DNA from 3 places in the Mesorhizobium sp. M1A.F.Ca.IN.022.07.1.1 genome. Region 1 is predicted to be linked to each of the others. Evidence: predicted binding sites of a transcription regulator. Region 1 holds the regulator's gene; each other region holds the start of a gene.
What was found. The regulator LexA, encoded in region 1, represses DNA repair genes until DNA is damaged. The targets are predictions, from matches to a motif close to TGTTCNNNNTGTGTTCNG.
Positions count from the first base shown of each region.

Region 2: EOA75_RS18455 (sel1 repeat family protein) is a predicted target of LexA. The motif match lies at 1,970-1,987, and genes of this name have one in related genera.
Region 3: EOA75_RS08955 (PA0069 family radical SAM protein) is a predicted target of LexA. The motif match lies at 1,415-1,432, and genes of this name have one in related genera.

Region 1 covers NZ_RZST01000125.1:51-3,325, reverse strand. Annotated here, with positions in the region: gene EOA75_RS15945 (ComEC/Rec2 family competence protein) at 1-1,672, shown strand, start outside; gene lexA (transcriptional repressor LexA) at 1,666-2,400, opposite strand; partial or broken gene EOA75_RS15935 (molybdopterin molybdotransferase MoeA) at 2,517-3,275, opposite strand, start outside.
Region 2 covers NZ_RZST01000160.1:8,164-11,438, reverse strand. Annotated here, with positions in the region: gene EOA75_RS18460 (ABC transporter substrate-binding protein) at 72-1,193, opposite strand; gene EOA75_RS18455 (sel1 repeat family protein) at 1,570-1,836, opposite strand; gene EOA75_RS18450 (DUF2147 domain-containing protein) at 2,272-2,613, shown strand; gene EOA75_RS34105 (hypothetical protein) at 2,821-2,973, shown strand; gene EOA75_RS18445 (hypothetical protein) at 3,006-3,200, shown strand.
Region 3 covers NZ_RZST01000053.1:5,288-8,562, reverse strand. Annotated here, with positions in the region: gene EOA75_RS08965 (hypothetical protein) at 1-660, opposite strand, end outside; gene EOA75_RS08960 (glycosyltransferase) at 855-1,358, opposite strand; gene EOA75_RS08955 (PA0069 family radical SAM protein) at 1,507-2,661, shown strand; gene EOA75_RS08950 (ribonuclease HII) at 2,917-3,275, shown strand, end outside.

The DNA of each region.
Region 1 (3,275 bases):
CGGCGGCAGCGGATTTTTCCTCGGCGACCCGAAACTCATTCCGCCAACCGACCCGATCGGCCAGACGAGCATCGCCTCGGCCATCGAGAACGCGCGCGAAAATATTGCCGACCACATCAGAAGCACCGTCGGCGGACCCGAAGGCGAAATTGCCGCCGCACTGATCGTCGGCGTGCGCGCCGGCATTCCGGAGGACATCAACGAGGCGATGCGGCGGACCGGCATCTATCACATCATCTCGATTTCGGGCCTGCACATGGCGCTGGTCGCCGGCACGGTCATGCTTCTGCTGCGCGGCGCCTTTGCGCTGTTCCCGGATTTTTCGTCACGCCGGCCGGTGAAGAAATATGCCGCGGCAATCGCGCTTATGTCGATCGCCGCCTATCTCGTCATCTCCGGCGTGGTGGTCGCCGCCGAGCGAAGCTTCATCATGCTGGCCGTCATGCTTATCGCCGTGCTTTTCGACCGCGCCGCGCTGACGATGCGCAACTTGGCGATCTCGGCCATCGCTGTCATCCTGGTGTCGCCGCATGAAGTGGTTGGCCCGAGCTTTCAGATGTCGTTCGCGGCAACCGCCGCCCTTGTCGGCGCCTATGCCGGCTGGTCCGACTACCGCGCCGGCAAGGTGAGAGCGCCGCCGGCAAAGCGTTCGTTCCTGCGGTTCATGTCGCACAAACTGGCAGTCGGAGTAGGTGGTGCCGCGATGACGTCGATCATTGCCGGAAGTGCCACAGCGCTGTTTGCCATCTGGCATTTCCAGCGCGTCTCGCCGCTTAGCCTGCTGGCCAATCTCGCGATCATGCCGATCGTCACGATCGTGATGTTTCTCGCCGTCGCCAGCGCGGTCATGATGCCGTTCGGCTTCGACGGGCCCTTCCTCTATTTGATGGGCAAGGACCTGGCGGCGATGATCGCGATCTCAGCTTGGATTTCGGAGTGGTCGCCGGTCGATGCCGTGGGCATGATCTCGATCCATTCGGTGCTGCTGGCGACGATCGCGCTCGTCATCGCCACGATGGCGACTACGTGGCTCAGGCTGGCCGCAATTCCTTTCGCTGCCGCGGCCGTCATGATCATCCCGCAGGTGCGCACGCCGGACCTGCTGATCTCGGAGGACGCGCATCTGGTGGCGATGCCGATCGGCGGCGGCGAACTCGCCATCAATCGCGCCCGCTCCAACGAGTTCACCACCGATAACTGGAAACGTGCGCTCAAGGCCGAAACGATCGTGCCGCCGGAGACATTCGCCAAGGGCACGCTGGACTTGGCCGATCCAGTCGACCTGCCGCCTGGATCGCCCTTTTACTGCACGGGCGATCTCTGCATTGGCCGGCATCCATCAGGCGCGATCGTCGCGCTCGCCGAAAAACGCGAAGCTGCCCGGCCTGCCTGCGACTTCGCAGACCTCATCGTCATCAACGACGCCACGGCCTACAATCCCTGCCGCGATCCGCGTGTCCTCGTTGTCACCAAGCGGCAGCTCGCGCGCGACGGCAGTGCCGCCGTCTTCTTCGATCCGCAATCGGCGACGGCGCGAGCAACCATTCAATACGCCGTCGAAAAACCGTACCGCCCTTGGCACGAACAGCGGCGCTACTCGCGTGAGGCGAGGGGGTTGGCGCCTTACAAGAAGCCCGAGAAGCCGAAAGCCAAGCCGCAGCCCCCTCAGTAGCGGCGGATGAGCCCGACGAGCTTGCCCTGAACCTTCACGCGATCGGGACCGAAGATGCGCGTCTCATAGGCCGGATTGGCAGCCTCGAGCGCGATGGAGGCGCCCTTGCGGCGGAAGCGCTTCAGCGTCGCCTCCTCGTCATCGACCAGCGCCACGACGATCTCCCCGGGGCTCGCAGTGCTGGCGTTGCGGATGATGACCGTGTCGCCGTCGAAGATGCCGGCCTCGATCATCGAGTCGCCTTTGACCTCGAGCGCGTAGTGCTCGCCGCCCGCGATCATGTCCGGCGGCACTGTGATCGAATGCGTCTGGTGCTGGATGGCGTCGATCGGCACGCCGGCGGCAATGCGACCCATCACCGGGATGGAGACGGCTGAAACGGCGTCGTCGTCATTGCTGGGCGTCGGCGTGCGGGCGGGCGCCGCGGGTTTGATCTGGCGGCCGAGATTGCCTTGGCCGCCCTGGATGACGCTCGGCGAGAACTTCTTCGCCGCATTGAGGCCGGGCGCGATCGAGTCAGGTAGGCGCAGCACTTCAAGGGCACGCGCCCGGTTCGGAAGCCGGCGAATGAAACCGCGCTCCTCCAGCGCCGTGATCAGGCGGTGGATGCCCGATTTCGAGGCAAGGTCGAGCGCTTCCTTCATCTCATCGAAAGACGGCGGAATGCCGCTTTCCTTGAGCCGTTCATGGATGAACATCAGCAGTTCATGTTGTTTGCGCGTCAGCATGGCGGCCCCCATGGGTTCTGAAACCAGAATCAGAAAAACAAACCCAGAACAAACACTATCTGTTCCAGTTGTGTTCCGCAACCGTTTAAAGTTTAGTGAATGTGTTGACGTTTTGTTCAGCGTAACATCAGAACGCTGCATTCCTCGCCGGCTTCAGCCGCCGGTGCGAAGGGTTGGCGCACGATCAGGCCATTGGCATCGGCGAGCATCCTCAACATCGAGGAATCCTGGATGCCGCACGGTGTTGCGATCAACGCCCCCGCATCTTCGCGGACCACGGCGCGCACATAGTCCTGCCTGAGATCGTTGGCGTGCATTGCGACGCCTAACCGGGCCGTGCGGATTTCCTGACGGCAGGACCGGCCGCCCAGCCGCGCCAGAAGCGGCTTCAGGAACAGCTGCGAGCAGACCAGGCTTGCGACCGGATTGCCGGGCAGGCCGATGCAGCGAATGTCGCCGAGCCGGCCAAACATCAGCGGCTTGCCGGGACGCATGGCGATCTTCCAGAAGTCGAGCTGCATGCCTTCGCCGGTCAGCACGTCATGGATCAAGTCGTGGTCGCCGACGGAGGCGCCGCCAAGCGTGACGATGACGTCGGCGCCGGCCTTGACCGCCTTCTTGACCAGGGCCGCGATCGCGTCCTTGCGGTCGGCGGCGATGCCGAGGTCGAGCGCGCGCGCGCCGACCGACTGGGCCGTAGCTGTGACGCCACAGGCATTCGACGAGATGATCTGGTCGGGGCCGAGCGCGCTGCCCGGCGGCAGCAATTCATCGCCGGTGGCGATGATGGCGAGCAGCGGCTGCCGCACCACGTTGAGACTCGGATGGTTGGCCGATGCCGCCAGCGAAAGCGCCGCCGGATCGAGCTGGCGGCC
Region 2 (3,275 bases), on a different contig from region 1:
ATCAGTGCCAAGGCACATACGAAAACGGCCGGGACAAATCCCGGCCATTTCCAATCGATCTGCAGAACGAATTACGGCTTGATCGGCGCGTATTTGCCGTCGTGCCACTGGTTGATGTCGTAGCTGGCGTTCTTCAGGTCGCCCTTCTCGTCGAAGATCACGTCGCCGACCACGGTGCTGATCGGCTTGCCGTCCTTCAGCGCCTCGGCGACCTTGGCCGGGTCGTCGGTGCCGGCGCGCTTGACGCCTTCGGCCACCGCCTGGATCACTGCATAGGAGAACAGCGTGAAACCTTCCGGTGTGAAGCCGCCTTGCTTGATCTTGGCCACGGCCTCCTTCGCTTCCGGCTTCGACTGCGGATCCGAGGGGAAGACGAACATTGTGCCTTCACCGGCCGGGCCGGCGATCTGCCAGAATTCCGGCGAGGCGATCGAGTCCGGCATGATCAGCTGGAACTTGACGTTCTGCTCCGCTGCCTGGCGCAGGATCAAGCCGGCCTCCGGATGGTAGCCGCCGAAATAGACGACGTCGGCCTTGAGCTCTTTCAGCTTGGTGACCAAAGCCGAATAGTCCTTCTCGCCGGCATTGATGCCTTCATAGTCGACCTCCTTGAGGCCGCCGGCATTCATGGTCGCCTTGACAGCATCGGCAACGCCCTGACCGTAGGCGCTCTTGTCGTGCAGGACGACGACGTTCTTGCCGGCATATTTCTTGGCGATCCATGGACCGATGAAAGCGCCCTGCGCATCGTCACGCGTGTAGAGGCGCATGATCGTCGGCCAGCCGGCCTTGGCCGCGGCGTCGGTCAGTTCCGGATTCGACGAGGCCGGGCTCATCATCAGGGTGCCGGCTTCGGCGTAGACGGCGGAAGCGGGAATGCTCGAGCCCGAGCAGGCATGGCCGTCGACGAACTTGACGCCGTTGGCAACGATACGGTTGGCGACCGACACGGCCTGCTTCGGATCGCATTGGTCGTCCTGGATGTCGATCTTGATCTTGTTGCCGTTGACACCTCCGGCGGCATTGATGGCATCCGCCGCGGCCTGCGCGCCCTGCTTGAACTGGTCGCCGATGTTGGCGAGCTGCCCGGTCATCGGGCCGACCACCGAAATCGTGATGTCGTCGGCGAAGGCAACCGATGCGCTCATCGTCAGGCCCAATGCGGCCGCGCTCAAAATACCCAATCTTTTCATGACAATAGAACTCCTCCACTTGCGCGCGGCCGTTCCGGCCACGCTTCTTCCAGAGAGCCGGGACAATTTCACCCTTCGCCGGAACTGTCGAGAGCACAATGTATCGGGATTTGGTTCATTCCGACGGGGAGTTCTTGGGCCAAGCCGCCGTTCCCATACAGGCGGAGACTGCGCAAATGCAAAAGCCGCGCCGGCCTTGTCCCGGCCGGTCGCGGCTTTTGCAGTCGAGCTTCCCGGCGCCCCGCGCGCCTGAACCCCGCTTCCCTGTGTTGTCGCACGGCTTGAGTTCGTTGACCTGCCGCGTTCTTGGTCTGGTTAACCGGCCGTCTTTTTGCGGCCTTGTCCCTTAAGAGCTTCCGGCCCTTACCCCGCAAAATCAGTGCATCGTCATCCATTCGCGCGCTTCGCGCAGCGCCTTGGCGATCTCGGCCTTCGACATCGATGCCGACAATTCCGAGCGCAGCTCGGCGGCGCGGAGCGATCCCTTGATCGCGGCGATGTTGAACCATTTGTGGGCGGCAATGACGTCGGTCTCGCAATCGCGGCCGGTCGCATACATCATGCCCAGTTCGAAAAGAATGTCGGCCTGGGCAGTTGCCCCCATGGCGCCGAAGCCGGCTTCAAGCATTTCAAAGCGTGCCATTTCAATCCCCTGTCTGCTCCCGAGAGCTGCCTCCTTCTGCCCCTGGAATTCCCCTGGGCGGGCCGCTCTTTCGATGCTTTCGAGGATGACGGCTCGCCTTGAATCCGTCGTTAAATGGCTTGCTTAATTTGAAGAAAACAAAGCTAAAACAAGAGGTAAACGCGAAGAACCGTTAAGCATAGGAATCCAGCAATTCAGCCGATCTGCGCCAAATTCGTCGAAAATTTGAGGCGCGGGAATCAAGACTTCGCTAACCACGGAAACCGAAGCCTTTTTCGCCATCCGTTCATTTCCAGCGACCGACGCGGCCGAAATCCTTACAAGCTTCCGTCGCGGCACCGCTTTCGTTTTGGCGATGGCTGGATTAGCTTTACGTTTGCGTAAGGGACAGAGAGGCGGAACGAGGCCCGCCGGAACCCTAAAGGGAGGACAAGCATGTTTCGAAAAGTCAGCCTAGTCCTGGCGGCCACCTTGATGATTGCAGGCGCCGCGTCGGCCGACCCGATCGAGGGCAATTGGAAGACGCAGGCCGGATCGACAGCGGCGATCGCCGGCGGCGGGGCGTTTTCCATCACGCTCAAGTCCGGCAAATATGCCGGCAAGACGATCGGCTCCTTCAAGGCGACCGGCGACAACAAGTACACCGGCACAATAACAGACCCGGAAACCGACAAGACCTATTCCGGCAAGGCGACGCTTTCCGGCACCTCGCTAAAGATGAGCGGCTGCGTTCTGGGCGGACTGATCTGCAAGACCCAGACCTGGCACAAGCTCTGACAGTCGAACGGATGACGATGCAAAAACGGGGCCCGGCGCCCCGTTTTCTTTTTGAGCGCCGTTTCTGAGCGCAGCGCTGGACAAGGCACTTCGCAGGCCTTCGGCCGGTCATGACCCCATCAGCCAATTTGAACCGCAGATGAATATCGGTCTCAGAACCGGTTCAGAGGCGTTCGGGCATTCTCCTCGCCATTGAAGGAGAGACCAATGCTTGTCCGCCGCTTCACCATCGTCTGCCTGCTGATGAGCCTGTTCGGCATGTTCTTCGCCATCCTCGTGGCCGAAGCCGGCCGTCCGGCGCGCTCACCGCGAATGGCCGATACCTGCCGGCTGGACTGCATGAACCATTTCGGCCGCTGAAACGACCAATACTCGAAACCGGAACGACCACCATGAACCGCATCGCTGCCTCCACCCTCAAAGCTCTTCGGCTCCTGCCGCGGGCGATGCTCATCCTGATGGTGCTTGCCGCTCCTGTGCTGGCGGTGCCGATGATGCGCGCCGACGCCGGTTCGGTCATCGAGGCGCCAACGCCGAAGAAGGCAGGCATCGGCTTCGTGCTGCTGGTCAGCCTGCAGCGTGGCTGACACGGCCAGAGAAAAATACTCCGCAAGGCGGGCTTCGCGCCCACCTCCCCCTCCCAAGCGCTCTTCCAAATCCCT
Region 3 (3,275 bases), on a different contig from region 1:
TTTCAGCATCCGCCAATCGTCGAGATCGAAATGGTATTTGCCGAGCGAGGCGAGATTCTTGTCGGCATCCGAGGCCTTGCCGGTCGGAAAGCTCCACCACACGCGCGTCGTGATCAGTTTCGCCTGGCCGCCGAGATAGTGCTGCGCGACCTCGAGGAGCAGCGGATCCCGCTGGATGGCAAGCGCCGCCGGGCAATCGAGAATGCGTTCGAAATAATGCCCGCTGAGCAGCGAGCGGCCGAAACGCTTCTCCGCCTCGGCATGGTCGCCCGGAATGAATTCGAGACGGCGGTCGAAATTGCCGAAACAGGGCGTGCGTTGCGCAAAAACGGCGATCTCCTCATGGATCGCCGACGGCAGCGTGAACCCCGAAAACAGTCCATCGGAGCGAAGCGCCGCGACCACCGCCTCGCGATCGACGCCGGCAAACATCGTCTCTCCCGCATTGTCGAGCGGGCGAACGCGTCTGGCGCCTAGCCAGTGCATGCGGCGCCCCGGCATGGTGCGCGCCAGCACGAACATCGGCAGCCAGGCCGGATTTTCGCGTAGATCTTTCAGATAGGTCGGGATGCGCACGGCGATGCGCCTGAACAGGCTGCCATTACGAGCGATCGCCTCCAGGCTGGCCGCGCCTGAATTGTCTGGAGTACCAAGGTTCATCGGGTTCCTCGTATGCACGGCGTCCGACGAAGCGCCAGCCGTCTGCCGCTTCATCGTCACCCAATCCCGATTGTCCCGCTTCAAGCAGATGCTAATCCACTGCAGGTTTTTGTGCAATGCACAATAGAATGGGCCGGCAAAGTTCGCGGCCTTTTTCTCTCTTTTCGCCTTCTGGAGAGAAGGAGGGCATGCGCTCACTTCGGCGGCGCCACCCAGATTTCGGCATTCAGCCTTCTGGTGGCGAGGCCCCGCGCCAGGGCTTCGGCGCTGCGGGCGCTTTTCGCCAGCACCGTGGCCTGGCGCTTGCTGATGACAAGCCCTTCCTCCAGAGCCCGGTTGCCCGAAAAAACCCGGACCAGAAACGGCGTGCGATTGCCGCGGGCGCGTGAAAAACGCGCCGGCATCGTCTGCCTCGCCGCGTGAGCGACGACGTCGTCGATCCAGCCTTCGGCGAGCCGGGCGCCGGGTTCCAGAAGCAGGAGCCAGTCGCCCTTGGCCTGGCCGATGCCTGTTGCGATGCCGCCGGCGACAAGGTGGCAGCCGGCATGCTCGGCGACGCGATGCGTCTGGTCGGTCGAGCCGGTGTCGCAGACGATGACGTCGCGCACCACGCCCTCGACCGCGCCGCCGATCAGCGAGGCCAGCGTGCGGGCAAGGCCTTCTTCGTCGTTCCTGGTTTCGATGAGGACGCTGAGCATTTTAGCCGAATAGCGGAAAGCGCGGCGCTGCGCCAGTTGCGCGTTCTGAACGAAAAAGTTCTTGCTTTGTTCTCATTGGCAAAATAGGAATAGTTTCATGAACAGAGCGATTCGACAGCCTGCCGACAGTCCCTGGGAGAGGGCGAAAATGGAACAGATCGTGCGCGCCGACATTGCCGCTTTCGGAGCAGGCAGAGCCGAGATGGCAAATGCAATGATAGAACAGAGCGGCATGCGCGTGCGGCCGGACCGCAATCGCGGACGCTCCGCGGGCATCAATCCGTCCGGCCGCTTCGAGCCGGTCAGCCGGCATGTGTTCGACGATGGCTGGAACTCGCTGGAGGAACTGCCGCCGTTCAAGAAGGAGGTGCAGGTCGAGAAGCCGCGCACCATCATCACGCGCAACGAGTCGCCGGACATTTCCTTCGATCGTTCGATCAATCCCTATCGCGGCTGCGAGCATGGCTGCGTCTACTGCTTTGCCAGGCCGACGCATTCCTTCATGGGCCTGTCGCCGGGGCTCGATTTCGAATCGAAGCTCTTTGCCAAGCCCGATGCGGCGCGAATGCTGGACAGGGAATTGTCGAAGCCCGGCTACCAGCCGCGCACCATCGCCATCGGCACCAACACCGATCCCTACCAGCCGATCGAAAAGCAATACCGGATCATGCGCGAGATCCTGGAGGTGCTGGAGGCGCGCGGCCATCCGGTCGGCATCGTCACCAAGTCGGCACTGGTGACGCGCGATATCGACATCCTGTCGCGCATGGCCGAACGCGGCCTCGCCAAGGTGGCGCTGTCGGTGACGACGCTCGACCGCATGCTGGCGAGAACCATGGAGCCGCGCGCCTCGACGCCGACAAAGCGTCTGGAAGCGATAAGGCAGCTTTCGGATGCCGGCGTCCCCGCCTCAGTGATGGTGGCGCCGATCATTCCCGGCCTCACCGATCCGGAGATGGAGCGCATCCTCGATTCGGCGCGTGCCGCCGGCGCCAGGGAGGCAGGCTATGTCGTGCTGCGTCTGCCGCTCGAGGTGGCGCCGATCTTCAAGGACTGGCTCTTGCGCCATTATCCGGATCGCTACCGGCATGTGATGTCGCTGATCCGCTCGATGCGCGACGGCAAGGACTACGATTCGGAATGGGGCAGGCGCATGAAGGGCGCCGGACCCTATGCCTGGCAGATCGGCCGGCGCTTCGAGATCGCCGCCAAGCGGCTCGGCCTCAATGCCGAGCGGCGGCAGCTTCGGACCGACCAATTCGTCGCAGGCTCCGGCGTCGGCGAGCAGTTGATGCTGCTGTGAAGATGATGCCGGCCGCGAAGGCCGGCGGCTAAGGCAACTCGGGAGGCAGAGTTTTGCGCCCGGATTGCGATCCGCTAACCCTCTGTTTTGATGTAACTTCGTACGGAAGGCCCGCTACGCACTCTTCCTGGAATTGCTCAAGAATCCCGTCCGGCCCAGTCCCCCGGCCGTGAGACGGTGCCCTCCCGGTCCGACGCCCCATCCGACCCGGAGGGACTTGCGGAGAATCGGAGCCGATGCGAACCTCGCCGCACCATGGCTCGCGCGCGTTCCGATTCTCCGCTTCTCTTCGAAATGGTCGAGAAGCCCGACTTCTCGATTGAAACGAAAGCGATGGCCGAGGGGCTGTGGCCGGTAGCGGGGATGGACGAGGCGGGCCGCGGGCCGCTTGCCGGTCCGGTGGTGGCCGCGGCCGTGGTGCTCAACCCGGCCAACATTCCCGAAGGGCTCGACGATTCCAAGCGCCTCACCCATCTGCAGCGCGAGGCGCTGTTCCTCAAAATCCTGGGCTCGGCGCTCAGCGTCTCGATGGCCTCGATCAGCGCCGAAGGCATCGACAACAGCAACATTCTGAAAGCCAGCCTGGAAGCCATGCGCCGCGCCGCCGCCGGACT